4 regions of the Acidovorax sp. AC410 genome follow, and region 4 is predicted to be linked to each of the others. Evidence: predicted binding sites of a transcription regulator. Region 4 holds the regulator's gene; each other region holds the start of a gene.

Region 1 (5,830 bases), 650 kb from region 4:
GGTCTTCGGCCGGCACCTGGGCCAGCGACCAGCGCTCGCCGCGCAGGTCTGCACGCAGGTCCAGGCAGCGGCGCAGCGCGCTGAGCATGCCCAGGGCCAGCACATCCACCTTCATGAGCCCCATGTCGTCGAGGTCGTCCTTGTCCCACTGGATGATGGAGCGGTCCACCATGGCCGCGTTCTCCACCGGAACAATGCGCGTGAGCAGCCCCTGCGTGAGCACAAAGCCGCCCACATGCTGGCTCAGGTGGCGCGGAAAGCCCTTGAGCTGGGCCGACAGCTGCAGCCACAGCTCGGCCGTGTGCAGGCCCAGGTGCTCGCCCATGGCCTGCGCCATCTCCTGCAGGCGGTGCGCTGCGAATTCCTCATCGAACCAGTGGTGGTCCTTGGCAAAGGCATCGACCAGTTGCGCAGGCACGCCCAGCGCCTTGCCCACATCGCGCAGCACGCTGCGGGTGCGGTAGCTGGTGACCACGGCGGCAATGGCAGCGCGGTTGCGGCCGTACTTGCCGTAGACGTACTGGATGACCTCCTCGCGCCGGTTGTGCTCGAAGTCCACGTCGATGTCGGGCGGTTCCTTGCGCTCCTTGCTGATGAAGCGCTCGAACAGCAGCTTGGTGCGCTCGGGATCCACTTCGGTGATGCCCAGGCAGTAGCAGACGGCGGAGTTGGCGGCCGAACCCCGGCCCTGGCACAGGATGCCCTCGCCCCGCGCAAAGCGCACGATGTCGTGCACGGTGAGGAAATACATCTCGTACGCACAGTCGGCGATCAGCGCGAGTTCGCGCAGTATCTGCGCCACCACCTTGTCCGGCACGCCCTGCGGGTAGCGGCTTTGCGCCCCCGCCCAGGTCAGCCAGGCCAAGCCCTCCGCAGGCGTCATGCCCTCGGGCACGGCCTCCAGCGGGTACTGGTACTTGATCTCGTCGAGGCTGAAGGTGCAGCGTGCCGCGATCTCCAGCGTGGCCTCAAGCAGTTCGGGTGGATAGATGCCGGCAAGGCGCACGCGCTGGCGCAGGTGGCGCTCGGCATTGGGCTGCAGCGCAAAGCCACACTCTGCCACGGTGCAGCCCTGGCGCACGGCGGTGATCACGTCCTGCAGGCGCTTTTGCGAGCGCAGGTGCATGTGTACGTCGCCCGCAGCCACCAGGGACACGCCCGCCTGGAGTCCCACCTGCTGCAGCGTGGCCAGCCACAGGTCGTCATCGGGCGCGAGCAGCAGTTCCACGCCCAGCCAGAAGCGCTGCCCGAAATTCACCTGCGCCTGGCGGACGCAAGCCAGCAAGGCATCGGTCTCCAGTGCATGTTGCAGGCTGCGGTCGGGAATGAGCAGCAGCTCGCAGTCCTGCAGCCGCGCCACATCGGACACAGGCCCCAGTTCATAGGTCCCCTTGGGTGCGGTACGGCGTGCCGCACTGATGAACTCGCACAGGTTGCCCCAGCCCTCGACGTTGCGCGGCAATGCCACCAGCCGAAAGCCCGGGTAGGCGAACTCGCTGCCCGGGATGAACTGCAGGCCCAGTTCCTTGGCCGGGCCATGGGCCCGCACCACGCCGGCCACCGAGCACTCGTCGGTCAGCGCCAGGGCCCGGTAGCCCAGCTCGGCCGCACGTTCCACCAGGTCCCGGGGCTGCGAGGCGCCGCGCTGGAAGCTGAAACTGGAGATGCAGTGCAGCTCGGCATAGTCCGGCAAGGCAGGCGGCGAGGCCACCCCGGTGGGGCTGCGGTCAGGAAGGGTGTGGGTCATGTGCCGGTCCGCTCATGCATACAGGCCCTGCAGGAACCAGTGGTCTGCCGACGTCGCCGGCAGCGCATGCACCGGTCGTTCACGGAACACCCAGACGCGCCCCGCCCCCGGGCTCACGGCCACGAAATAGTCGCGCTGCACCATGTCGCTGGCACTGGCGGGGACCTGGCTCTCGCCTTCCTCCCACCAGGCCATGTCGAACCGGTGCGGCCCGGCCAGCATGCGCAGCGGGCCCTGGTAGCACGGCCGATGGCCCTGCATGGCCAGGCGCTGTGGGGTGCGCAGCAGCCAGGTGGGCCACAGCACGGCCTCGGGCGCGTGCTCGCCCTGCGGCGGCTTCGCTGCTGGCACCGGCCCGGCTTCGGCCATGGGCTGCCAGCGCTGCATGCATTCGGGCCGGTGGTCTGCGAGCAGGGTGACGGACTGCACCTGCCCGGCCCCCAGGCGGGCGGAGAGGCGCTCGACCAGTTGGTGCCAGGCCTCGCCCTCCTGGTCACCGGCGGCCGACGATCCATCGGGCGGCAGCAGGTGGGCGCTGGCATGGGGCAGCGGTGCGGTCTCCAGCACGCGCAGCGTGATCTGGTTGGCCGGCGCGGCCAGGGGCGTGCGCGCCAGGTTCTCGGCCAGCAGACGGCGCAGGTGGGCCAGTTCGTGCGTGGGCTGGGCCGTGCGCACGGGCAGCGCATGCCAGGGGGCGATGGGCACGCCATCGACCCGGCGCAGGTCATGCCGCCAGGCCAGCTCCAGCGCCAGCACGCCCTGCTGGCGCGCCTGCAGCCAGGCCTGCAGGGCCGACAACAGGCGGCTGGCGGACCACAGCAAGGCATCGGCCGAGGTGGCCAGCGCGGGCAGCTCGGCCGTCAGCTCGAAGCGCTCGGGCAACTCCACCCAGGCGTGGTTGTGGGCGATATGGCCGTAAGCCCGGTCCAGCGCCAGCAGCACGGCCGCGCCCAGACGCCGTGCCACGCCGTCGCGCGGCAGCGCGCGCAAGGCGCCCCAGGTGCGGCAGCCCATGCGTGCCAGGCTCGGCAGGTGCGGGTGCAGCGCCGTCAGCGTGTGCAGCGGCAGGCCATCGGGCAGGTGCCTGGGCAGCGGCTGGCCTGCCAGCTGCAGGCGCAGCAAAGCCAGGGCCTGCAGCGAGGTGGACGCCTCGGCAAAAGGCGTCAAGCGCCTAGCTTGCTCCGCAGGCCCTGCTTCTCCTGACGGATCGGCCGGCCATGGTGGGCTGCGCAGCTGCAATTGCGCGAGTAGCGCCTCACGCCCGCCCCACAGGCGCTCGGTGGCCGAAACCTCCAGCAGCAGGGCCTCGCCATCCACCCTCGCCACGCGCGGCGTGAACTGCAGCGCCCACCAATGCGCGTGCGGGGCCTGCGGAACGGGCTGGCGCGGCCCAGCCGCCGCAGCCGGCACGGTCACGCCAGGGCGGGCCGTGCTGTCCGTATCGGTATCAGTGGGAGTGGGCAGCAACGGCCATGCGATCCAGTGCATGCTGCACACCTCCTGCGGGCAAGCGGTCCAGCCACGTCGCCAGCGGCAGCACCACGGCAGGTCGCTGCTGTGGCCGCGCACGCCGCCCCTCGCCGCGCGCGGCCGACGCGGCCAGCACCCGGGCCAGCGCTGCGTTGCTGGCGGGCAGCACCAAGGCCTGCTCCATGGGCGGCCCGCGGCGCTTGAGCACCTGCACCTGCATCTGCGCACCGCCCGAGCCATCGACAGCCTCGACCCACAGCCGCAGCGGCGCAGGCGATGCCTGCTGGCGCGCCCTGGCCGGGCGAAACACCCACAGCAGCTGCCCCATCTGCGCGGCTGCCAGCTGCAGCCGCCTCAGTGATTCGGGCGCAGCCTGCGGCAGCCAGGCCAGCACCGCCTGCACGTCGCGGCAGCGCAGGGCCTGCTCGGCCGCCCAGAGCGCCTGGGTCGCAGAAGTGGTCTGTACACGGCACAGCCGCGCCGCATCCAACCCACCCGCGCGCAGGGCTGGCGCAAAAGGCTCAAGGGGCGGTGCCACCAGCACCACGGCCCCCGGCCGCGCGGCCGTGGCCTGGGCCAGTGCCGGCAGCACCAGTTGCCAGACATGCAGCCCGGCTGCAGGCTGCAGCACCTCGGCCATGGCACCCACGGGCCAGCCCCCGCCCGGCAGTTGCGCATCGAGCCCCGCATGTCCCGTGGCCTGCACCCGTGCCGCAGTGGATGTGCCCAGTTGGTCGGCCAGCCACACGCCTGCCAGACGTGGTGCTGCGCTGGCAGCCAGGGAACGGAGGGGGACGGCGGACATGGGAGGGGCAAACGAGTGGGGACATGCGCAAAAGGTCAGGCGACGGCGGAAAACCGCTGCGGACGCACCAGGGCCCTGGTCAGGGCATGCCTGTGCATGGAGCCCGGGATGAAAGCCAAATACTGTGTTTTCATCCAGTTATCGTACCCGATTCCGGGTCGCGTGGTGGCTTTTCAGAGCATTCCTGCAGGTCATTGGCATCCGCCAGAGCGCTGGCCCAGGCTGCGCGGGCCTCATGACCCACAACGGCAGAAAACTCGGGGGGAAAGGATGATGCGGGGAGATCAGCGATGGCAAGCAGTTGCACTATCGCTGGCAGGGTCAGCGCGAACACACTCGCGTGCCAATGGCGACCCGGAAATGACAAAAGGCCTGCAGAATTGCTTCTGCAGGCCTTGCCAATAATGGTCGGAGCGGCGGGATTCGAACTCGCGACCCTCTGCTCCCAAAGCAGATGCGCTACCAGGCTGCGCTACGCTCCGACAGCTCGTATTCTAACCCGGGAAATTTCGGGTTCTGGCCAAATGCGCGCTTTTTTTGATTTTTTTGCAGCGACTGCACCGGACCAGGGTTCCATCGGCAGTGCTGTCATGCATCCAGGGCGATGCAAACTGCGGCGATGGGGGAACAACTTCAACAACCAACCAGCTAACCAGAAGACCAAACGACGAACCAGCAACCGGCGCGCGGCCACATCCGTGGCCGTGCGCCCGCATGCATCAACGGCTCGACGGACCAGGGCCGCGGCCAGCCAGGTGGCGGAAGGTGATGCGGCCCTTGGAGAGGTCGTAAGGCGACATTTCCAGGGAGACCTTGTCACCCGCCAGGATGCGGATGTGGTGCTTGCGCATCTTGCCGCCGGTGTAGGCAATCAGCTGGTGACCGTTCTCCAGCGTCACGCGAAAGCGCGAGTCGGGCAGCACTTCGGTCACGGAGCCTTGCATTTCAATCAGTTCTTCTTTGGCCATGTTCTCTTGTCTTTTCAAAAATCAAAAAATCTGGTGATCGGCGCCTGAACGCTGGGGCATCCACCACGGCCTATGCAGCGTGGTCGGGCTCGACACACGGTGCATTGCGGGCGGTGGGAGTCGCTGCACCCGGGGCGCAGATCAGGCAGAGGGCCGGGGAGACGGCTTCATACGGATTTGCATTTGATCGTGTAGCCAGGCGGGAGCCGCAGACAGTGCTGTAGCACGGCAAGGCGAACCAACGACGCTACACGGTTAAAGGCAAATCCGTATCAATGGACAGGCAGAGCGCTGTGCATAGCCTGTCGATTGTACCGCGATGTACCGGGGCTTGCCTATGGCACGGGCGCAGCAGTGTCGCGGGACGGCACCAGAGCCTCCCCAGAGGGCCCCAGAGCCCCTTCAAGCAGCCGTATCCTGGCCCTGCACGGCCAGCGCCAGGGTGCGCACCAGGTCGGTCTGGGTAATGATGCCCACGAGGTGCCCGCCGTCGTCGACGATGGGGATGTGGTGGTGCCCACCCTGCGAGAACAGGGGCACCAGGTCCATGGCGTGCTGGCCTACCCGGGCCACCTGCACCGGGTGCGACATGATCTCGCCCACACTGGCGGGCTGGCCGCTGCGGCCCTTGACCAGGGCGCGCAGGCGCTGGCCCAGGCCCTCGTGCAGGTCGAGGTTGGCCAGCCGCATGAAATCGGCCACCGTGACGATGCCAAGCACCTGCCGGCTGGCATCCACCACGGGCAGGGCCTTGATCTTTTCGCTGCGCATCAAGGCCCACGCGTCCTTGAGCGACACGCCCTGCTCCACCGCCATGGCCGGCCGGGACATGATGTCCGC
Region 2 (5,830 bases), 2.0 Mb from region 4:
CTTCCATCGACAAGCAATCCGTCGCACTGATCGCCCACGATGCCTTGAAGTCGGCCATGGTGGACTTTGCCTTTCGGCATTTCGACCTGCTCTCGCAGACACGTGAGCGCTTTGCCACCGGCACCACGGGCGGCCGGCTCAACGAGATGGCCTGGTCCCGCGGCTGGCCGCGCGACCTGCCGTGGGTGCAGCCCCTGCGCAGCGGCCCGTTGGGGGGTGACGCGCAGATCGCCGAGCTGGTGCTCGACAAGCGCTGCGACAAGGTGCTCTTCTTCGAGGACGTGCATGTGGCGCGCCAGCATGAGGCGGACATCCAATTGCTGGAGCGTGCCGTATGCACCAAGAGCTTCGAGGCCGCCTGCTACCACACGCCCGCCATGGCCGACGCCTGGGCAAGGGCCTGGGCGTAGATAAACGCTACCAGCCCAGCGTCGCAAAAAGGTCCACCACCCCGCGCAGATCGCCCACGGTGGCATCGGGCTGGTAGTCGGGCAGCAGGCGCCGCCCGGTGCCCCGGTCCACCCAGATGCAGCGAAAGCCGATGTCGCGCGCTGCCGCGTGGTCCAGGTGCGGGCTCGCGCAGATGTGCACCACCTCGGCCGGCTGCACGCCCAGTTGCGCATGGGCATGGTCGAACAGCCGGCGGTCGGGCTTGTAGGCGCCGGCCTGCTGGGCGGTGATCACCCGGTCGATCAAGCCGCCGAGTTGCGCCACGTTGCCGGCAATGATGTCGTCGTCGGTGTTGGACACGATGGCCAGGCGGTGGCCTGCGGCCTTGAGCGCCCGCAACGCGCCCACCACCTCGGCGAAGGGCGGCATGGTGCCGATGCGGCCGGCGAGCAGCCCGGCATCGCCGGGCGATTCAGGTAGCCCCAATTGCGCCAGGGTGCGCTGCAGCCCTTCGCCCGACACCTCGCGAAAACTGCGGTGCGGCGGCGTCTGCTCCAGCGCGTGTTCGTGCCGGTCGTAGACCGCGATGAGTTCTTCGGGCGGGGTGCCCGCGGCGCCCTTGCGCGCCAGCAGCTCGCGCACGGCCTCTTGCAAGCCTTCATCCCACTGGATGAGGGTGCCGTAGCAGTCGAAGGTCAGCCACAAAGGGCGGGGGGTGTTGTGCAAAGGCATGGTTCGGTTCGCATCGTTTCAATGAGATGCGTAGCATGCGCAAGGCTTGCGATATTGGAAAATTAAATGTTCAAATGCAATGCAGTTGAATTTTGGATATGAGCCATGCTGGACCTGGAACTGTTGAAAACCCTGGTGTGCGTCGTTGAAGAGGGCAGCTTCACGCGCGGGGCCGAGCGCGTGCACCGCACGCAGTCCACCGTCAGCCAGCAGATCGCCAAGCTCGAAGAGCGGGTAGGCCACCCCTTGCTGCAGCGCGACCGCAGCGGCAAACAGGCCCTGCCCACCGAACAGGGCGAGCTGCTGGTGCATTACGCCCGCCGCCTGCTGGCCATGGCGCAGGAGGCCGAAGACGCGCTGGCCGCCACCCCGGGGCAGGTGGCATTGCGCCTGGGCGTGCCGGAAGATTTCGACGCCCGGCGCATGTCCGGCGTGCTGGCGGGCTTCAGCGCCGCACATCCCGCCCTGCGGCTGGAAACGGTGAGCGGCATGAGCAGCGACCTGCAGCGCCGGCTGGTCCACGGCGAAATAGACCTGGCCCTGATGAAGCGCGAGCCCGGCAGCGGCGAATGCGTCGCCGCCTGGCCCGAGCGCCTGGTGTGGGCCGTCGGCCAGGGCTTCGCACCAGACGCCGATGGCGCGGTGCCGCTGGTGCTGTTCCCTGCGGGCTGCATCTACCGCCTGCGCGCCGTGCGGCTGCTGGAGAAGGCGGGTCGCCCCTGGCGCCAGGCCTTCGGCAGCCAGAGCCTGACGTCCGTGCAGGCAGCGGTCGCTGCGGGCCTGGGCGTCAGCGTGCTGCCCCGCTCGGCGCTGCTGGCCGAACACCGCACGCTGGGCCGCGCTGCAGGTTTCGAGCCCCCGCCCCCCACCGAGCTCGCCCTGGTGGGCGCCGGCCCCCGTGGCATGCCCCTGGGTCGGGGGCTGAAGCAACTGGCCGACTACCTGGTAGGACAACTCGGCAAGCGGCGCTGAGCCAGCGACAGCGCCAGGTGGATTGCGATGCAGGCCGCACCACGTAACAGCCCGGCATGAAAAGCCAAATAACTGTATATTTATACAGTTATGAAGCCGCCTCCGCCCGACGACGACAACGCCCCCCAGGTGATGCAGGAGGTGCGCATCCCCCTGCAGGCGGTGCGCGGTCGGGGGGCGGCCACGGCGCTGGCCCACCGCTTCGTGCGCGACACGCGCGAGGTGGTGGACGACGGCTGGGACGCCTGTGCGGAAGAGGGCGACGAACAACCCGCGCCACTCACCACCCAGGTGCATCTGGAGACGGCAAAGAGCGCCATCTGCGCCAACGATTCGCCGGACATATTTTTCGAGCTCTCGGTCAACCCCTACCGGGGCTGCGAGCATGGCTGTGTGTACTGCTACGCGCGGCCCACGCACAGTTATCTCAATATGTCGCCGGGGCTTGATTTCGAAACGCAGATCATCGCCAAGCACAACATCGCCGCGCTGCTGCGCGACGAACTGGGCCGGGCCAGCCATGTGCCGCAGCTCATCAACATCGGCTCGGCCACCGACTGCTACCAGCCTGTGGAGCGCGAGCTGAAACTCACGCGCGGCCTGATCGAGGTGATGCGCGACATGCGCCACCCGTTCTCGCTGATCACCAAGTCCGCCGGGGTGGAGCGCGACCTCGACCTGCTCGCCCCGCTGGCGGCGCAGCGCCTGACGGCCGTGTACGTCACCATCACCACGCTCGATGCCGCCCTGGCGCGCCGCATGGAGCCGCGCGCCGCTGCGCCCCACCGGCGCCTGCGCACCATCCGCACACTGGCCGAGGCGGGCATCCCCGTGGGCGTGAGCGTGGCGCCGCAGATCCCCTTCATCACCGAAGACATGGAACAGGTGCTGCAGGCCGCGCACGAGGCCGGGGCCACCAGCGCCTTCTACACCGTGCTGCGCCTGCCGTGGGAGCTGGACCCCCTGTTTCGCGAGTGGCTGGAGCTGCACTACCCGCAGCGCGCGGCGCGGGTGATGGCCCGGGTGCAGGACCTGCATGCGCTGGACCCTGCGCAGCGCGCTGCGGGCAAGGTCTATGCCAGTGACTTTGCCACGCGGATGAAGGGGACGGGATTGTGGGCCGATATGTTGCGACAGCGCTTTGCGGCCACTTGCCGCAAGTTGGGGCTTAACCGGGGGCGGACGGAGTTGGATTTGACGCAGTACCGGGCTGCGTTTGCGAGGAATCAGGGGTGTCTGTTTTAAGCGGCTTGCCTCGATCTTGCAGGGGAGTTCTGGGTTGGTGGTTGCTTCTCTTCTTTGTTGGAGGTCGGGAGCCGGGATGTGCGCCCGGCGGCGCAGTAACTTTCTCTTGGCCGCCAAGAGAAAGTCACCAAAGAGAAGGCGGCCCCCAGTCTGCGACCCCCATCGCCCTGTCGGGCGATGGGGGCAACCTGCGATGCTCGGGCCTGGGGTGGTGCCGATGAACTCGCTGCGTTCTTCGAACTCCGCTCAAACAGCATCGGCAAGCCAGACCACGAAGCGTGTGTGTCCTTCGGCACACACGCCCACCCCAGCCCCTGCGCTTCTCGGCGCAGCCAGCAGGGGTGGGGAGCGGGGACAAACACGGCTGCTGCTTCGCAGCTGCGCCTGGGGTCGGTTCGCGCTGTGCGCTGCCGACGGTGCGGGCGCAGCCGCCCTGTCCAGGCCAAGCGCAGCGAGGCAGTTGGGGCCGAGCGAAGCAATGGCCCGTATGGAGCCCGCTCCCACCCCCTTCTGACCGTGCCGAGAAGCGCAGGGCCTGGGGTGAGCGCGTGCCGAAGGACACGCGCCTCGTCATCTGGCTCGCCGAAGCTGTCTGACCGGAGCTGCCTCGCAGAGGCAGCGCAGGGAGTTCTTCGGCGTCACCCCAGGACCGAGCATCGCAGGCTGCCCCCTCGTACGCAGTACGAGGGGGACACGGGCAGCGGGGTCGCCTTTCTTTGGGGTACGTTTCTTTGGCGACGCAAAGAAAGGTACCTCGGCCGCCGGGCCGAGACCCGGCTCCCGCCCGCAACATAGGCATGAGGTCTAACAGAAGCACTGCGCCGCCGGGCGCACACCCCGGCCTCCGACTACAGCAAAGGCATGCAGCAACCACCACACCAAAGCCGTTGAATCGATCGGCACGTGGTTTACCCATATCTTGGACCACAGCAACGCCGGTCCAGCTCTTGCTTGCAGCTTCTCTTTTCAGAACCCTGCACCCTCCATGAACATCACCATCCTCCCCCAGACCGCCACCCTCCAGGGTCTGGAAAGCCAAGGCCCCGCAGCCCGCCCCCTGACCCAACCCCCCGCCCAGTTCAGCGGCATCGACATCGACCTCGTGGGCGCCGGCGGCAACGCCACCGGCATCTGGGAATCCACCCCCGGCCGCTTTGCACGCCACCTGCCCAATGCCGAGGTCATGCACATCCTGGCCGGGTCGTGCACCTTCACGCCCACCGATGGCACACCGCAGGATTTCCGCGCGGGCGATACCGTGTTCTTCCCCGCCCACACCACGGGCGAGTGGCAGGTGCACGAAACCCTGCGCAAGGTCTATGTACTGATGGCAGTGCCAACGACCTGATAGGGCTTTCCTTCTGCGGCGGAGGCAAGCTGGTGCCCCGAGCCGGGGTCGAACCGGCACGCCCCTTGGCCGGAAGGCGGCGGATTTTTAGGTCCGCAGCGTCTCTAAATGTCACCATCGGGGCACCTTCTGGCCAAGGCGGTCGTGCAACCGCCTGACGTCATTGCATCGCCTTGCTGTGCTGCAGCACCGCCTGCAGTTCCCGTCTGGCCATACGGTTGAATGCGAACCCGTCTGAAGCCTGCCATGACCACCCGCTCCGGCTACAGTCCAGTGCATGGATCGACTCGCCACCTTCCGCCTGCTGGTGCGCCTGGCAGAGCTTGAAAGCTTCTCCGCCGCCGCGGCAGAACTCGACATGTCCGCATCCGCCGCCAGCAAGGCCATTGCCGAGCTGGAGGCGACCCTGGGTGCGCGCCTCGTGCACCGCACCACGCGCCGCGTGTCAATGACCGAGGTGGGCGCGGGCTACGTGGAGAGGGCCCGCTCGGTGCTGCTCGCGGTGGAAGAGGCCGACACCGAGGCCGCCGGTGCGGCCGGTGCCGCCGCAGGCCGGCTGCGGCTGAACGCGCCCATGGCCCTGGGCCTGGCCGACCTGGGCGCGGCGCTCACCGATTTTGCGGCCGCACACCCGCAGGTCGAGCTCGACCTGGAGCTGGGCGACCGCCATGTGGACCTGCTCGCCGAAGGCTTTGACCTGGGCCTGCGCGCCACCACCGACCCCAAGGATTCGAGCTACACGGCCCAGCGCATCGCGTCGTTCGACCTGCACGTGTGCGCCACGCCGGCCTACCTGGCCCGCTGTGGTCACCCCGCCTCGCCCGACGGCCTGTCGGGCCATGCCTGCTTTGCTTATTCATACGCCACGGCCGGCGCACGCTGGCCTCTGCGCTGGGCGGGTGATACGCATGTCACCGTGGCCCCGCGCATGCGCGCCAACAGCACCTTGTTCCTCAAGCGGCTGGTGATGGCCGACCTGGGTATTGCCGTGCTGCCCGATTTCGTGGCCCGCAATGAGATGGCTGCAGGCACCCTGGTGGAGCTGTTCCCCACCGTCGAGCGCCCGCCGCTGGTGCTCTACGCCATCTACCCCGAGCGGCGGCTCGTGCCGCGCAAGGTATCGCTGTGCGTGGCCTTTCTCAA
Region 3 (5,830 bases), 5.7 Mb from region 4:
GTCGCAACCGCTCAGATGTCGATTTCGACCGCATCGCCGTGCAGTTCCATCAGCTCGCGCCGCGAGGCTGCCTCGCCCTTGCCCATGAGCTTGGTGATCAGGTCCTCGGTCTGGGCGAAGTCCATGTCGCCCAGCTGCACTGGCAGCAGGCGGCGGGTGTCGGGGTTGAGCGTGGTTTCCCACAGCTGCTCGGCGTTCATCTCGCCCAGGCCCTTGAAGCGGCTGATCTGGCATTTTTCACGCGCCACGCCGTCCTTGGCGCACTTGTCGAGGATGGCGGTGAGCTCGCCGTCGTCCAGCGCATACATCTTGGCGGCGGGCTTCTTGCCGCGCGCGGGCACGTCCACGCGGAACAGCGGGGGGCGCGCCACGTAGATATGGCCGGTCTCGATGAGCTTGGGGAAGTGGCGGAAGAACAGCGTGAGCAGCAGCACCTGGATGTGCGAGCCATCCACGTCGGCGTCCGAGAGGATGCAGACCTTGCCGTAGCGCAGGCCCGAGAGGTCGGGCGTGTCGTTGGGGCCATGCGGGTCCACGCCGATGGCCACCGAGATGTCGTGGATCTCGTTGTTGGCAAACAGGCGGTCGCGCTCCACCTCCCAGGTGTTGAGCACCTTGCCGCGCAGCGGCAGGATGGCCTGGCTTTCCTTGTCGCGGCCCATCTTGGCGCTGCCGCCGGCCGAGTCGCCCTCGACCAGGAAGACTTCGTTGTGGGCGATGTCCTTGCTTTCGCAGTCGGTGAGCTTGCCGGGCAGCACCGCCACGCCCGAGCCCTTGCGCTTTTCGACCTTCTGGCCAGCCTTCTGGCGCGTTTGCGCGGCCTTGATGGCCAGCTCGGCCAGCTTCTTGCCGTAATCGACGTGCTGGTTGAGCCACAGTTCGAGCGCCGGGCGCACGAAGCCCGACACCAGGCGCACCGCGTCGCGCGAGTTCAACCGCTCCTTGATCTGGCCCTGGAACTGCGGGTCCAGCACCTTGGCCGACAGCACGTAGCTGGCGCGGGCAAACACGTCCTCGGGCAACAGCTTCACGCCCTTGGGCAGCAGGCTGTGCAGCTCGATGAAGCTCTTGACGGCATTGAACAGGCCATCGCGCAGTCCGCTTTCGTGGGTGCCGCCGGCGCTCGTGGGGATCAGGTTGACGTAGCTCTCGCGCACGGGCTGGCCGTCTTCGGTGAAGGCCACGCACCAGGATGCGCCCTCCCCCTCGGCAAAGCTCTCGTTGTGGCGGTCGGCAAAGCCTTCGCCCTCGAACAGCGGGATCACCGGGTCACCGTTGAGCGTCTGCATCAGGTAGTCGCGCAGGCCGCCCTTGTACTGCCAGGTCTGGGTGTCGCGCGTCTTCTCGTTGACCAGCGTCACCGACACGCCGGGCATGAGAACCGCCTTGCTGCGCAACAGGTGGGTGAGCTCGCCCATGGGCAGCGCGCTCGACTCGAAATACTTGGCATCGGGCCAGGCGCGTACGGTCGTGCCCTGCTTGCGCTCACCGGCTTCGAGCGCGCGGGTCACCAGGGGCTCGACCACGTCGCCGGCCGAGAACACCAGCCGGGCGACCTTGCCCTCGCGGTGGCTGCTCACTTCCAGGCGGGTGGCCAGCGCATTGGTCACGCTCACGCCCACGCCGTGCAGGCCGCCCGAGAAGCTGTAGGCGCCGCCCTTGCCCTTGTCGAACTTGCCGCCTGCGTGCAGACGCGTGAACACCAGCTCGATCACCGGGGCGTTCTCTTCAGGGTGCATGCCGAAGGGGATGCCGCGCCCATCGTCCTCGATGCTGACCGAGCCGTCGGTGTGCAGCGTGACCTTGATCTTCTTGCCATGGCCGGCCAGCGCCTCGTCGGCGGCGTTGTCCAGCACCTCCTGGATGATGTGCAGGGGGTTGTCGGTGCGGGTGTACATGCCCGGGCGCTGCTTGACGGGCTCCAGGCCCTTGAGCACGCGGATCGAGCCTTCGGAATATTCGCTGGCGGAGACGGGAGACGGTTTGGCAGACATGCGGCGGATTGTAGTGCGGCGCAGCAAAGACTGGATAAAAATACAGCTCCACTGCCTTCAACTGTACTGTTCGGTGGTGTGCGGGCAGATTGTGGCCAATCTGGCTACATTCTGCGCATGTCTATGCATCCTCCGAAACTGTCCATGTTCCAGGTGCTCGCGTGCGGCGCGGCCATCGTGACCCTGTCCATGGGCATCCGCCACGGCTTTGGCCTGTGGCTGCTGCCCATCACCCAGGAAATGGGCTGGACGCGCCAGTCCTTTGCCCTGGCCATCGCCATCCAGAACCTCTCCTGGGGCCTGATCGGCATCTTTGCCGGCATGGCGGCCGACCGCTTCGGTGCCTTCCGCGTGCTGCTGGCCGGCGCCGCCCTGTATGCGGCGGGCCTGGCCGGCATGGCCCTGTCGCCCACGCCGCTGCTGTTCGCGCTGACCGCGGGCGTGCTGATCGGCGCCGCCCAGGCAGGCACCACCTACGCGGTGATCTATGGCGTGCTGGGCCGCCAGATCGCCCCCGAAAAACGCTCCTGGGCCATGGGCGTGGCGGCAGCGGCCGGCTCCTTCGGCCAGTTCCTGATGGTGCCCATGGAAGGCTGGCTGATCGCCAGTTTCGGCTGGCAGCAGGCGCTGCTGGCGCTGTCGCTGGCGGTGCTGCTCATCGTGCCCCTGGCGTTCGGCCTGCGCGAGCCAGGCTTCAAGGGCGCAGCACCTCCCAAGCGCGACCAGACCATCGCCCAGGCGCTGTTCGAGGCCTTCCGCTACCCGAGCTTCTCGCTGCTGATGGCGGGCTACTTCGTCTGCGGCTTCCAGGTGGTGTTCATCGGCGTACACATGCCCAGCTACCTCAAGGACCATGGCCTGTCGCCCCAGGTGGCCAGCTACGCGCTGGCGCTGATCGGCCTGTTCAATGTGTTCGGCACCTACATCGCCGGCACCCTGGGCCAGCGCCTGCAAAAGCGCTACATCCTGGCCTTCATCTACTTTGCGCGGGCGATAGCCATTGCAGTGTTCCTCGTGGTGCCGCTGTCGCCGGCCTCGGTGTACATCTTCTCGGCCGTGATGGGCACGCTGTGGCTGTCCACCATTCCGCCGACCAATGCCACCATTGCCCAGATCTTCGGCGTGCAGCACCTGTCCATGCTGGGCGGCTTCGTGTTCTTCAGCCACCAGATCGGCAGCTTCCTGGGCGTCTGGCTGGGCGGCTACCTGTACGACGCCACGGGCAGCTACGACATCGTCTGGTACATCGCCATTGCGCTCGGGGTGTTCGCCGCCCTGGTGAACCTGCCCGTCAAGGAAAGCCCTATCCAGCGCGCGGCGCCCGTGCCGGCATGATGGCGGCCTGAACCTTTGCACCCCATCACCATGCAAGCCGCCCCCGACCCTGCTCCCCACCGCACCCCGGCCCTGCCGCTGGTGTGGCGGGTGCTGGCCTGGGCGGTGGCCATCCTGGCTTGCCTGGCCGTGTTTGCCATGTACACCGTGCCCGAATTCATGGTGATGCTGGCCGACCAGGTGTGGAACTGCTTCTGATTGCCCATGCATGGATCTGACAAGCCCTCGGACTGGGTACGCCGCTGGTCGGCCCTGATCGCACCCCAGAGCACCGTGCTCGACGTGGCCTGCGGCGCCGGGCGCCACCTGCGCTGGCTGCACGGCCTGGGCCACAGCGTGGTGGGGGTAGACCGCTCCCCCGAGGCCGTGGCCGCAGGCGCCCCGTTCGGGGAGATGGTCTGCGCCGACCTCGAAAACGGCCCCTGGCCCTTTGCCGGGCGGCAGTTTGGCGCCGTGGTGGTCACCAATTACCTGTGGCGGCCGCTGTTTCCCACCCTGCTGGCCAGCTTGGCGCCAGGGGGCGTACTGGTCTACGAGACCTTTGCACACGGTAACGAAACGGTGGGACGCCCCGCGCGGCCCGAATTTTTGCTGCAGCCCGGTGAATTGCTGGCCGCCTGCCGCAGCCTGCGCACCGTGGCCTACGAGGACGGCTTCCTCGAAGAACCCGCGCGTTTCGTGCAGCGCATCACGGCCATCAGGGAACTTGCGGACGCCGGGGCACCCTCAAGACATCTGCTGGCCAGTCCGGCTAGTTAGAATGCTCTTTTATCCCGTTCACCACTGCGGACATGACATCTTCCTTAGTGCCACTCACTGGCAGCATCGTCGCCCTCGTCACCCCCTTGCATGAGGACGGTAGCGTCGACTACCCTGCGCTGCGCAAACTGATCGACTGGCACATCGCCGAAGGCACCGACTGCATCGGTGTCGTGGGCACCACGGGCGAATCGCCCACGGTGAACGTGGAGGAGCACTGCGAGATCATCCGTGTGTCCGTGGAGCAGGCCGCCAAGCGCGTGCCCATCATGGCCGGCTGCGGCGCCAACTCCACGGCCGAGGCCATCGAGCTGGCGCGTTTCGCCAAGAAGGTGGGCGCCGACACGCAATTGCAGGTCGTGCCCTACTACAACAAGCCCACGCAAGAGGGCCAGTACCAGCATTTCAAGGCCATTGCCGAGGCCGTGGGCGACCTGCCCACCATCTTGTACAACGTGCCCGGTCGCTCCGTGGCCGACATGCAGCACGACACCGTGCTGCGCCTGGCCCAGGTGCCCGGCATCATCGGCATCAAGGAAGCCACGGGCAACATCGAGCGCGCGCAGTGGCTGATCCGCGAAGCCCCCAAGGGCTTTGGCATCTACTCGGGCGACGATCCGACCGCCGTGGCGCTGATGCTGTGCGGCGGCCATGGCAACGTGAGCGTGACGGCCAACGTGGCCCCGCGCCTGATGCACGAGCTGTGCGTGGCGGCGATTGCCGGCAACGTGCAGCGCGCCATGGAAATCCAGTTCCAGCTGATGCCTGTGCACAAGCAGCTCTTCGTCGAAGCCAACCCCATTCCCGTGAAGTGGGCCGTGGCCCGCATGGGCCTGTGCGGTGGCACACTGCGCCTGCCCATGACCCCGCTGACCCAGGCCAATGAAGCCGTGGTCGAGGCGGCCCTGCGCTCCGCCAGCCTGATCTAACCCGGGCTGCGCCCGAACCCTGACACTCCAAGGAATTCCGCGTGAACGCTGTTACTACCCGAGCGGGCCTGCTGGCCCTCGCCCTGGCCCTGTCTGCCTGCTCCGCCCTCGAAGGCGACAAGATCGACTACAAGAGCGCCGCCAAGGGCTCCACGCTGGAGGTGCCTCCGGACCTTACGCAGCTCTCGCGCGACTCCCGCTACAACGTGCCGGGCGGTGCCGTGTCGGCCGCGGCCCTGCAGGCCAGCCAGGCGGCCCAGCCTTCGGGCACGGCCAACGCGGCCGCCGCGCAACTGGGCGACGTGCGCATCCAGCGCGAGGGCAACAAGCGCTGGCTGGTGATCGACCGCCCCGCTGACAAGCTGTGGGAGCCCGTGCGCGACTTCTGGCTGGAGAACGGTTTCACGCTCGACCTGGACCAGGCCAACCTGGGCATCATGGAAACCGACTGGGCCGAAAACCGCGCCAAGCTGCCGCAGGACCTGATCCGCTCGACGCTGGGCAAGGTGATCGACTCGCTGTACTCCACGGGTGAGCGTGACCGCTTCCGCACCCGCCTGGAACGCAATGCCGCAGGGGGCACCGAGGTCTACATCACGCACCGCGGCATGGTCGAGGTCTACAGCAACACCACCAAGGACCAGACCGTCTGGCAGCCCCGTGCGGCCGACCCCGAGCTGGAAACCGAATTCCTGCGCCGCCTGATGGTCAGGCTGGGCGTGAGCCAGGAGCAATCCAAGGCCGTCGTGGCCGCCGCCGCACCCGTGGCGCAATCGGCCACCGTGACCACGGTGAACAGCGTGCCCGTGGTGC
Region 4 (5,830 bases):
CAGCGCACCTTGCGCACCGTGCCTTCGAGGTAGATCGGGCGATCCGCGTCGAAGCTGCTCCAGCCGTGGTGGGCATGGGCCGCAAGGGGTACCAGGGGCATTGCAAAGCCGGTGAACAGAAGTTGGCGACGTCGTAGTGGCATGGGACTTCTCCTTTGGGATGGTTATCTGCGCTTCAACAGCGCTACGCACAGAACAGGACCCGTGGCTCTGGCATGGCCCAAGCCAGTGCCACCGTGGAACTGGCTTTGCCAGGCCACCGGTGGCGTCCCCCTGAGGGGCTGAGGGCCGCGGCTCCAAGCCCGCCTGCGCGGGCTTGGACGGCGCCGAAGGGCTGCCGCCTCTGGCGGCTGCACCGAGGCGCGAAGCGACTCAGGGGGCTACAAGTAAGCGATCCAGCGACCGCAGGCGACGATGGCCAGCCAGATGAGGGTGGACAGCAGCATCTGCGCCCGCGCAAGCCCATCGAGCCGCGCCAGCGAACCACGCCCATGAAACCACGCCGCGTTGCAGCCGGCAAGCATCAACAACAGCATCTTCAGGGTGAAGGCCCGGTTGGCGAGCAATTCCTGGGGCTGCGTGGCAAACATCACCAGGCCCGACAGGGCCGCCATGCCAAAGCCGCACAGCGCCAGCGACAGGCTCAGGCGCGCCAGGTCCCGCGGCGGCAGCGCCGCGCCCCAGCCGAACACCCGCAACTCCAGCAGCACCAGGTTGCCCAGCAGCAGCGCAATGCCCACGATGTGTACCACCTCCAGCGCCGGGTAGGCCCATACATGGGAGCGAAGGGCAGCAAACATAAAGGGCTTCCTGGCGTGGTGATCAGTGCAACAGCTCAAGCATCAGCGTGATGCGGGCCTTCACGGGCGACAGGCCGGGCGCGGCCGCAAAGGCGTCTCCTGCCGTGGGCAGCAACTGTCCTTCGGCGCAGCGCGTGGAGCGCACCACACGCACCCCAACCGCCTGCGCACGCGCCAGCGCGGCGCCGAGCGCATGGTGGATGGTGCCGTTGCCCGTGCAGGCCACCACCAGCCCCTGCACGCCCTCGCGCACCAAGGCATCCACCGCACGGCCACTGGCGCCCGCATGGCTCGCCACCAGTTCCACCCACGGCCAGGGGGCGTCGGCCGGCAGGGCGGCAGTGGCTGCGGCAGCCGTGCCGTCTGGCGCCTGGGGCCATGCCTGCACCAGGCGGGCCACGCCCTCCTCCACCCACCCCAAGGGCCCGGCGTCACCGGAACTGAACGGGTCCACCCGGTAAGGATGCACCTTCTGCACGCGCTGCGCGCCGTGGATGGTGCCGGCAGCCACCACCACCACGCCGTGCGCACCGGCGGTGGCCGCCACGGCCACGGCGTCGAGCAGGTTCTGCGGGCCATCGGGCACCAGCGCGGTCGATGGGCGCATGGCACAGGTCAGCACCACGGGCTTCGAGGCATGGAGCACGGAGTGCAGGAACCAGGCCGTCTCTTCGATGGTGTCGGTGCCATGGGTGATGACGATAGCGCGCACGGCAGGGTCGTCCATGCATTCGGCGCAGCGCTGCGCCAGGGCGCGCCACACACCCATCTCCATGTCCTTGCTGTCGATCTGGGCCACCTGCTCGACCACCAGGGCCCCGCCAGCCACTGTTTCGAGCCCGGGAACCGCCGCCAGCAGCTCGCCCACCCCCACCTGTGCGGCCGTGTAGCCAATGTTGTCCCCCGCCTGCGCAGCGGTGCCGGCAATGGTGCCGCCCGTACCCAGAACCACAATTTTTTGCGCACTCACTTGCATACTCCGAAAAACTGGTGAAAAATACAGCTACTGGATTAAAAAACAGTTATTTGCCACTGTACCGGCACACACTGGAAACCACCATGCTCGACAACCCCAAGCTCACCGCCCGCCAGCAACAGATTCTGGACCTGATCCAGACCGCCATTGCACGCACCGGCGCCCCCCCTACCCGCGCCGAAATCGCGACCGAGCTGGGCTTCAAGTCGGCCAATGCGGCAGAAGAGCACCTGCAGGCCCTGGCCCGCAAGGGCGTGATCGAACTGGTCAGCGGCACCTCGCGGGGCATCCGCCTACGCGGCGAGACCGTGCGCTCCATCAACGCAGCGCGTGGCACCCAGTTCAGCCTGCCCATTCCCGGCCTGTCGCAGCTGATGCTGCCGCTGATCGGCCGGGTCGCAGCGGGCTCACCCATTCTCGCGCAGGAGCATGTCGACCAGACCTACAGCGTGGAAAACAGCCTGTTCCAGCACAAGCCCGATTACCTGCTCAAGGTGCGCGGCATGTCCATGCGCGACGCCGGCATCATGGACGGCGACCTGCTGGCCGTGCAGTCCACGCGCGAGGCGCGCAATGGCCAGATCATCGTGGCCCGCCTGGGCGACGACGTCACCGTCAAGCGCCTGCGCCGCACGGCCACCGGCATCGAGCTGCTGCCCGAAAACCCCGACTACCCCGTGATCACCGTGCAGCCCGGTGAGCCCTTCGAGATCGAAGGCCTGGCGGTCGGCCTGATCCGCAACACCATGCTCATGTAGCGCCAAGGGTCCACGGCACCCCCTGCGCAAGGCAGGGATGCCGCAAAGGACCCGACGTGCATGGCCCAGGTGGCGGGCGTTTGACAGGTGGGATGCGGGATTTTCTGCAACCCACTGGTCAGCCCTGGGCCCATGCACATCCCTCGCAATCCTGCCTGTGTTCACCACCGACCTTCGGAGTCTTCACATGGGAATTGCTTCTTTGACCTTCTCGGCCTTCTCCCACCCCCTGCATGCGCTGACGCGCTGGCTGCAGCCTGCCGCGCATGGCGGGCACGACACCACTGCGGCACGGCCACGCACCTGCAAGGCACCTCTGCCAGCCACCCCGGCGCCAGCATGGCCGGCAGCGGCTGCAGCCCGCATGCCGCGCGACGAGACGCCACTGGCGGCAGCGGGAAGCCGCTTGCCCAACCCGGCCCAGGGAGCGGAGGCCGTGTGCAACCACGCCCAGGCACGCCGCGTGGTGCGGGTGCTGCGGACAGCCGCCTCCGGCGCCGATGCCGGACGCATCGTGATCTCGGGGCGCATGGCCGATGTGTGCGCGGAGCTGGACCGCATGGCCGCGCGCGAGGCGCTGCAACACTGACCCGGGCACCCCGGCCGGGCAGGCGAGCGGGCCAGCTGTCCTGCAAGCGGCGGCACCAGGCCCGCCGCCGCAGATGGGGCACCGCATTCGCGCGGATCAGCGCCTTCGCACATGCGGCATTCACGCAGCGTTGCAAATGCCGTGCGCCCGATGGGCCTTGGGGCGCAAAGACTGCAGCGCTCCAAGGCACAATGTCGGGATGAACATCGTGATCCTCGACGACTACCAGGATGCAGTGCGCAAGCTCCATTGCGCCACCCGGCTCGACGCCTACACCGCCAAGGTCTACACCAACACCGTCAAGGGCCTGGGCCAGCTGTCGATACGGCTCAAGGATGCCGACATCATCGTGCTGGTGCGCGAGCGCACCCAGATCACCCGCCAGCTGGTCGAAAAGCTGCCGCGCCTCAAACTCATTGCCCAGACCGGCAAGATCGGCAACCACATCGACGTGGCAGCCTGCACCGAGCGCGGCATTGCCGTGGCAGAGGGCGTGGGCTCGCCGGTGGCACCTGCGGAGCTGACCTGGGCCCTGGTGATGGCCGCCACGCGCCGGCTGCCCCAGTACATCTCCAACCTCAAGCACGGCGCCTGGCAGCAGTCGGGCCTCAAGACGGCGTCCATGCCGCCCAACTTCGGGCTGGGCACGGTGCTGCGCGGCAAGACGCTGGGCATCTGGGGCTATGGCCGCATCGGCCAGCTCGTGGCCGGCTATGGCCGGGCCTTCGGCATGAACGTGCGCGTCTGGGGCCGCGAGGCATCGCGCGCCCAGGCCCTGACCGATGGCTACCAGGCCGCCACCACGCGCGAGGAATTCTTCTCGCAGTGCGACGTGATCTCGGTGCATCTGCGCCTGAACGACGAGACGCGCGGCATCATCTCGCTTGAAGACCTGTCGTGCATGAAGCCCACCTCGCTGTTCGTGAACACCTCGCGCGCCGAACTGGTCGAGTCCGATGCCCTGATTGCGGCGCTGAACCGGGGTCGCCCCGGCATGGCGGCGGTGGACGTGTTCGAGAGCGAGCCCATCCTGCAGGGCCACGCCCTGCTGCGCCTTGAGAACTGCATCTGCACCCCGCACATCGGCTACGTGGAGCAGGACAGCTACGAGCTCTACTTTGGTGCGGCCTTCGACAACGTGGTGAACTTCATCAAGGGCACGCCGACCAACATCGTGAACCCGGGTTCGCTGCAGGTGCGGCGCTGACGCCCCCTCCTGCCGCCAACGCAAGCAGCGTCGGCGGCACCAACGAAAAAGGCTTCCCGAGGGAAGCCTTTTTTGATTCCGCGGGCACCACCCGAAGGCAGCGCTCCTGCACGGGATTGCATTCGACCGGATAACTAGGCGGGGAGCCGCAGACAGTGCTGTAGCACGGCAAGGCTCCCCAACAACGTTAGCCGGTTGAAGGCAAGTCCGTCCCTTAGTTCAGAGGGGTCTTCTTGCCGTCCTTGTAGTTGTACAGGGTGATGGCAGGGTTCTTCATTTCGCCGTTGGGTTCGAAGGCGATCGTCGAGGTCACGCCCTTGTAGCTGGACTTGAGCAGCTCGGGGGTGTAGACCTTGGGGTCGACCGAGTTGGCGCGCTTCATGGCGTCCACGATCAGGAACGTGGCGTCGTAGGTGTAGGGGCTGTACACCTGGAACTGGTTGGGGTACTTGGCGTCGTACTTGGCCTTCCAGGCCGTGCCGCCAGGCATCTTGGCCAGCGATGCGCCGCCTTCGGCGCAGATCACGTTGGCCAGGGTCTTGGCGCCGGCGGCCAGCTTGGCGATTTCAGCCGTGCAGATGCCGTCACCACCGAAGTACTTCACGTTGCCCATGCCCAGCTGTTCCATCTGGCGCAGCATCGGGCCACCTTGGGGGTCCATGCCGCCGTAGAAGATGGCGTCAGGGTTCTTGGACTTGATGGCGGTCAGGATGGCCATGAAGTCGGTGGCCTTGTCGGTCGTGAACTGCTCGTCCACCACCTTGATGCCCTTGGCGGAAGCGGTCTTCTTGAACACGTCGGCAACGCCCTGGCCGTAAGCGGTACGGTCATCGATGATGGCGACCGTCTTGAGCTTCAGCGTGTCCACGGCGTAGGCAGCCAGGCCAGCGCCCAGGGCGTTGTCGTTGGCGATGATGCGGAACGTGGTCTTGTAGCCTGGCTTGGTCAGGTTGGGGTTCGTGGCCGCGCCGGTCACGTGGGGGATGCCGCAGTCGTTGTAGACCTTGGAAGCGGGGATGGTGGTACCGGAGTTGAGGTGACCGACCACGCCGGCAACCTTGGCGTCGCACAGCTTCTGTGCAGCGGCCGTGCCTTGCTTCGGATCGGCTGCATCGTCTTCTGCCTGCAGCTCGAACTTGATCTTCTTGCCGCCAATCGTCACACCTTGTGCGTTCAGCTCTTCAATGGCCATGCGGGCGCCATTTTCGTTGTCCTTGCCGTAGTGGGCTTGGGCGCCGGAAACCGGAGCCACGTGGCCGATCTTGACCACCTGCTCTTGTGCAGAGGCCACACCAGCAGCAGCCGCGATAGCAGCAACCACGGTCAGTTTCAACTTCAATTGCATATCAATCTCCAGTAAAGATAAACGCTGAGAATTAGTCTTGTGTCTCAACGCAGGCGAACATATCGCAATTTACGGGCCAGATCATTAGGGAACACGATTAAATGAGGGAGAAACCACAGGGGAATACCCTGTCATCCCTTTGTCGGCGCGGCATG

Evidence for each region. The regulator LexA, encoded in region 4, represses DNA repair genes until DNA is damaged. The targets are predictions, from matches to a motif close to ACTGTATNNNNATACAGT.
Region 1: the regulator LexA is predicted to act here: its motif matches at 4,144-4,161, upstream of imuA (translesion DNA synthesis-associated protein ImuA).
Region 2: the regulator LexA is predicted to act here: its motif matches at 2,166-2,183, upstream of AC0IZS_RS17860 (PA0069 family radical SAM protein).
Region 3: the regulator LexA is predicted to act here: its motif matches at 2,024-2,041, upstream of AC0IZS_RS00675 (DNA topoisomerase IV subunit B).

The regions. Positions count from the first base shown of each region.
Region 1 is NZ_CEEDCG010000001.1:6,487,273-6,493,102, forward strand. Features, by position in the region: gene AC0IZS_RS30160 (error-prone DNA polymerase) at 1-1,747, opposite strand, end outside; gene AC0IZS_RS30165 (Y-family DNA polymerase) at 1,760-3,235, opposite strand; gene imuA (translesion DNA synthesis-associated protein ImuA) at 3,195-4,022, opposite strand; tRNA gene AC0IZS_RS30175 (tRNA-Pro) at 4,428-4,504, opposite strand; gene infA (translation initiation factor IF-1) at 4,742-4,990, opposite strand; gene AC0IZS_RS30185 (HPP family protein) at 5,393-5,830, opposite strand, start outside.
Region 2 is NZ_CEEDCG010000001.1:3,856,924-3,862,753, forward strand. Features, by position in the region: gene AC0IZS_RS17845 (methylglyoxal synthase) at 1-410, shown strand, start outside; gene AC0IZS_RS17850 (haloacid dehalogenase type II) at 418-1,122, opposite strand; gene AC0IZS_RS17855 (LysR family transcriptional regulator) at 1,228-2,094, shown strand; gene AC0IZS_RS17860 (PA0069 family radical SAM protein) at 2,227-3,339, shown strand; gene AC0IZS_RS17865 (cupin domain-containing protein) at 4,325-4,687, shown strand; tRNA gene AC0IZS_RS17870 (tRNA-Leu) at 4,718-4,811, opposite strand; gene AC0IZS_RS17875 (LysR family transcriptional regulator) at 4,965-5,830, shown strand, end outside; gene AC0IZS_RS17880 (L-dopachrome tautomerase-related protein) at 5,827-5,830, opposite strand, start outside.
Region 3 is NZ_CEEDCG010000001.1:162,255-168,084, forward strand. Features, by position in the region: gene AC0IZS_RS00670 (lytic transglycosylase domain-containing protein) at 1-34, opposite strand, end outside; gene AC0IZS_RS00675 (DNA topoisomerase IV subunit B) at 12-1,994, opposite strand; gene AC0IZS_RS00680 (MFS transporter) at 2,112-3,329, shown strand; gene AC0IZS_RS00685 (hypothetical protein) at 3,360-3,527, shown strand; gene AC0IZS_RS00690 (class I SAM-dependent methyltransferase) at 3,534-4,088, shown strand; gene dapA (4-hydroxy-tetrahydrodipicolinate synthase) at 4,121-5,017, shown strand; gene bamC (outer membrane protein assembly factor BamC) at 5,059-5,830, shown strand, end outside.
Region 4 is NZ_CEEDCG010000001.1:5,837,171-5,843,000, forward strand. Features, by position in the region: gene AC0IZS_RS27080 (DUF6152 family protein) at 1-143, opposite strand, end outside; gene AC0IZS_RS27085 (hypothetical protein) at 381-800, opposite strand; gene AC0IZS_RS27090 (asparaginase) at 823-1,776, opposite strand; gene lexA (transcriptional repressor LexA) at 1,860-2,534, shown strand; gene AC0IZS_RS27100 (hypothetical protein) at 2,722-3,123, shown strand; gene AC0IZS_RS27105 (D-2-hydroxyacid dehydrogenase family protein) at 3,323-4,330, shown strand; gene AC0IZS_RS27110 (branched-chain amino acid ABC transporter substrate-binding protein) at 4,545-5,675, opposite strand; gene AC0IZS_RS27115 (hypothetical protein) at 5,807-5,830, opposite strand, start outside.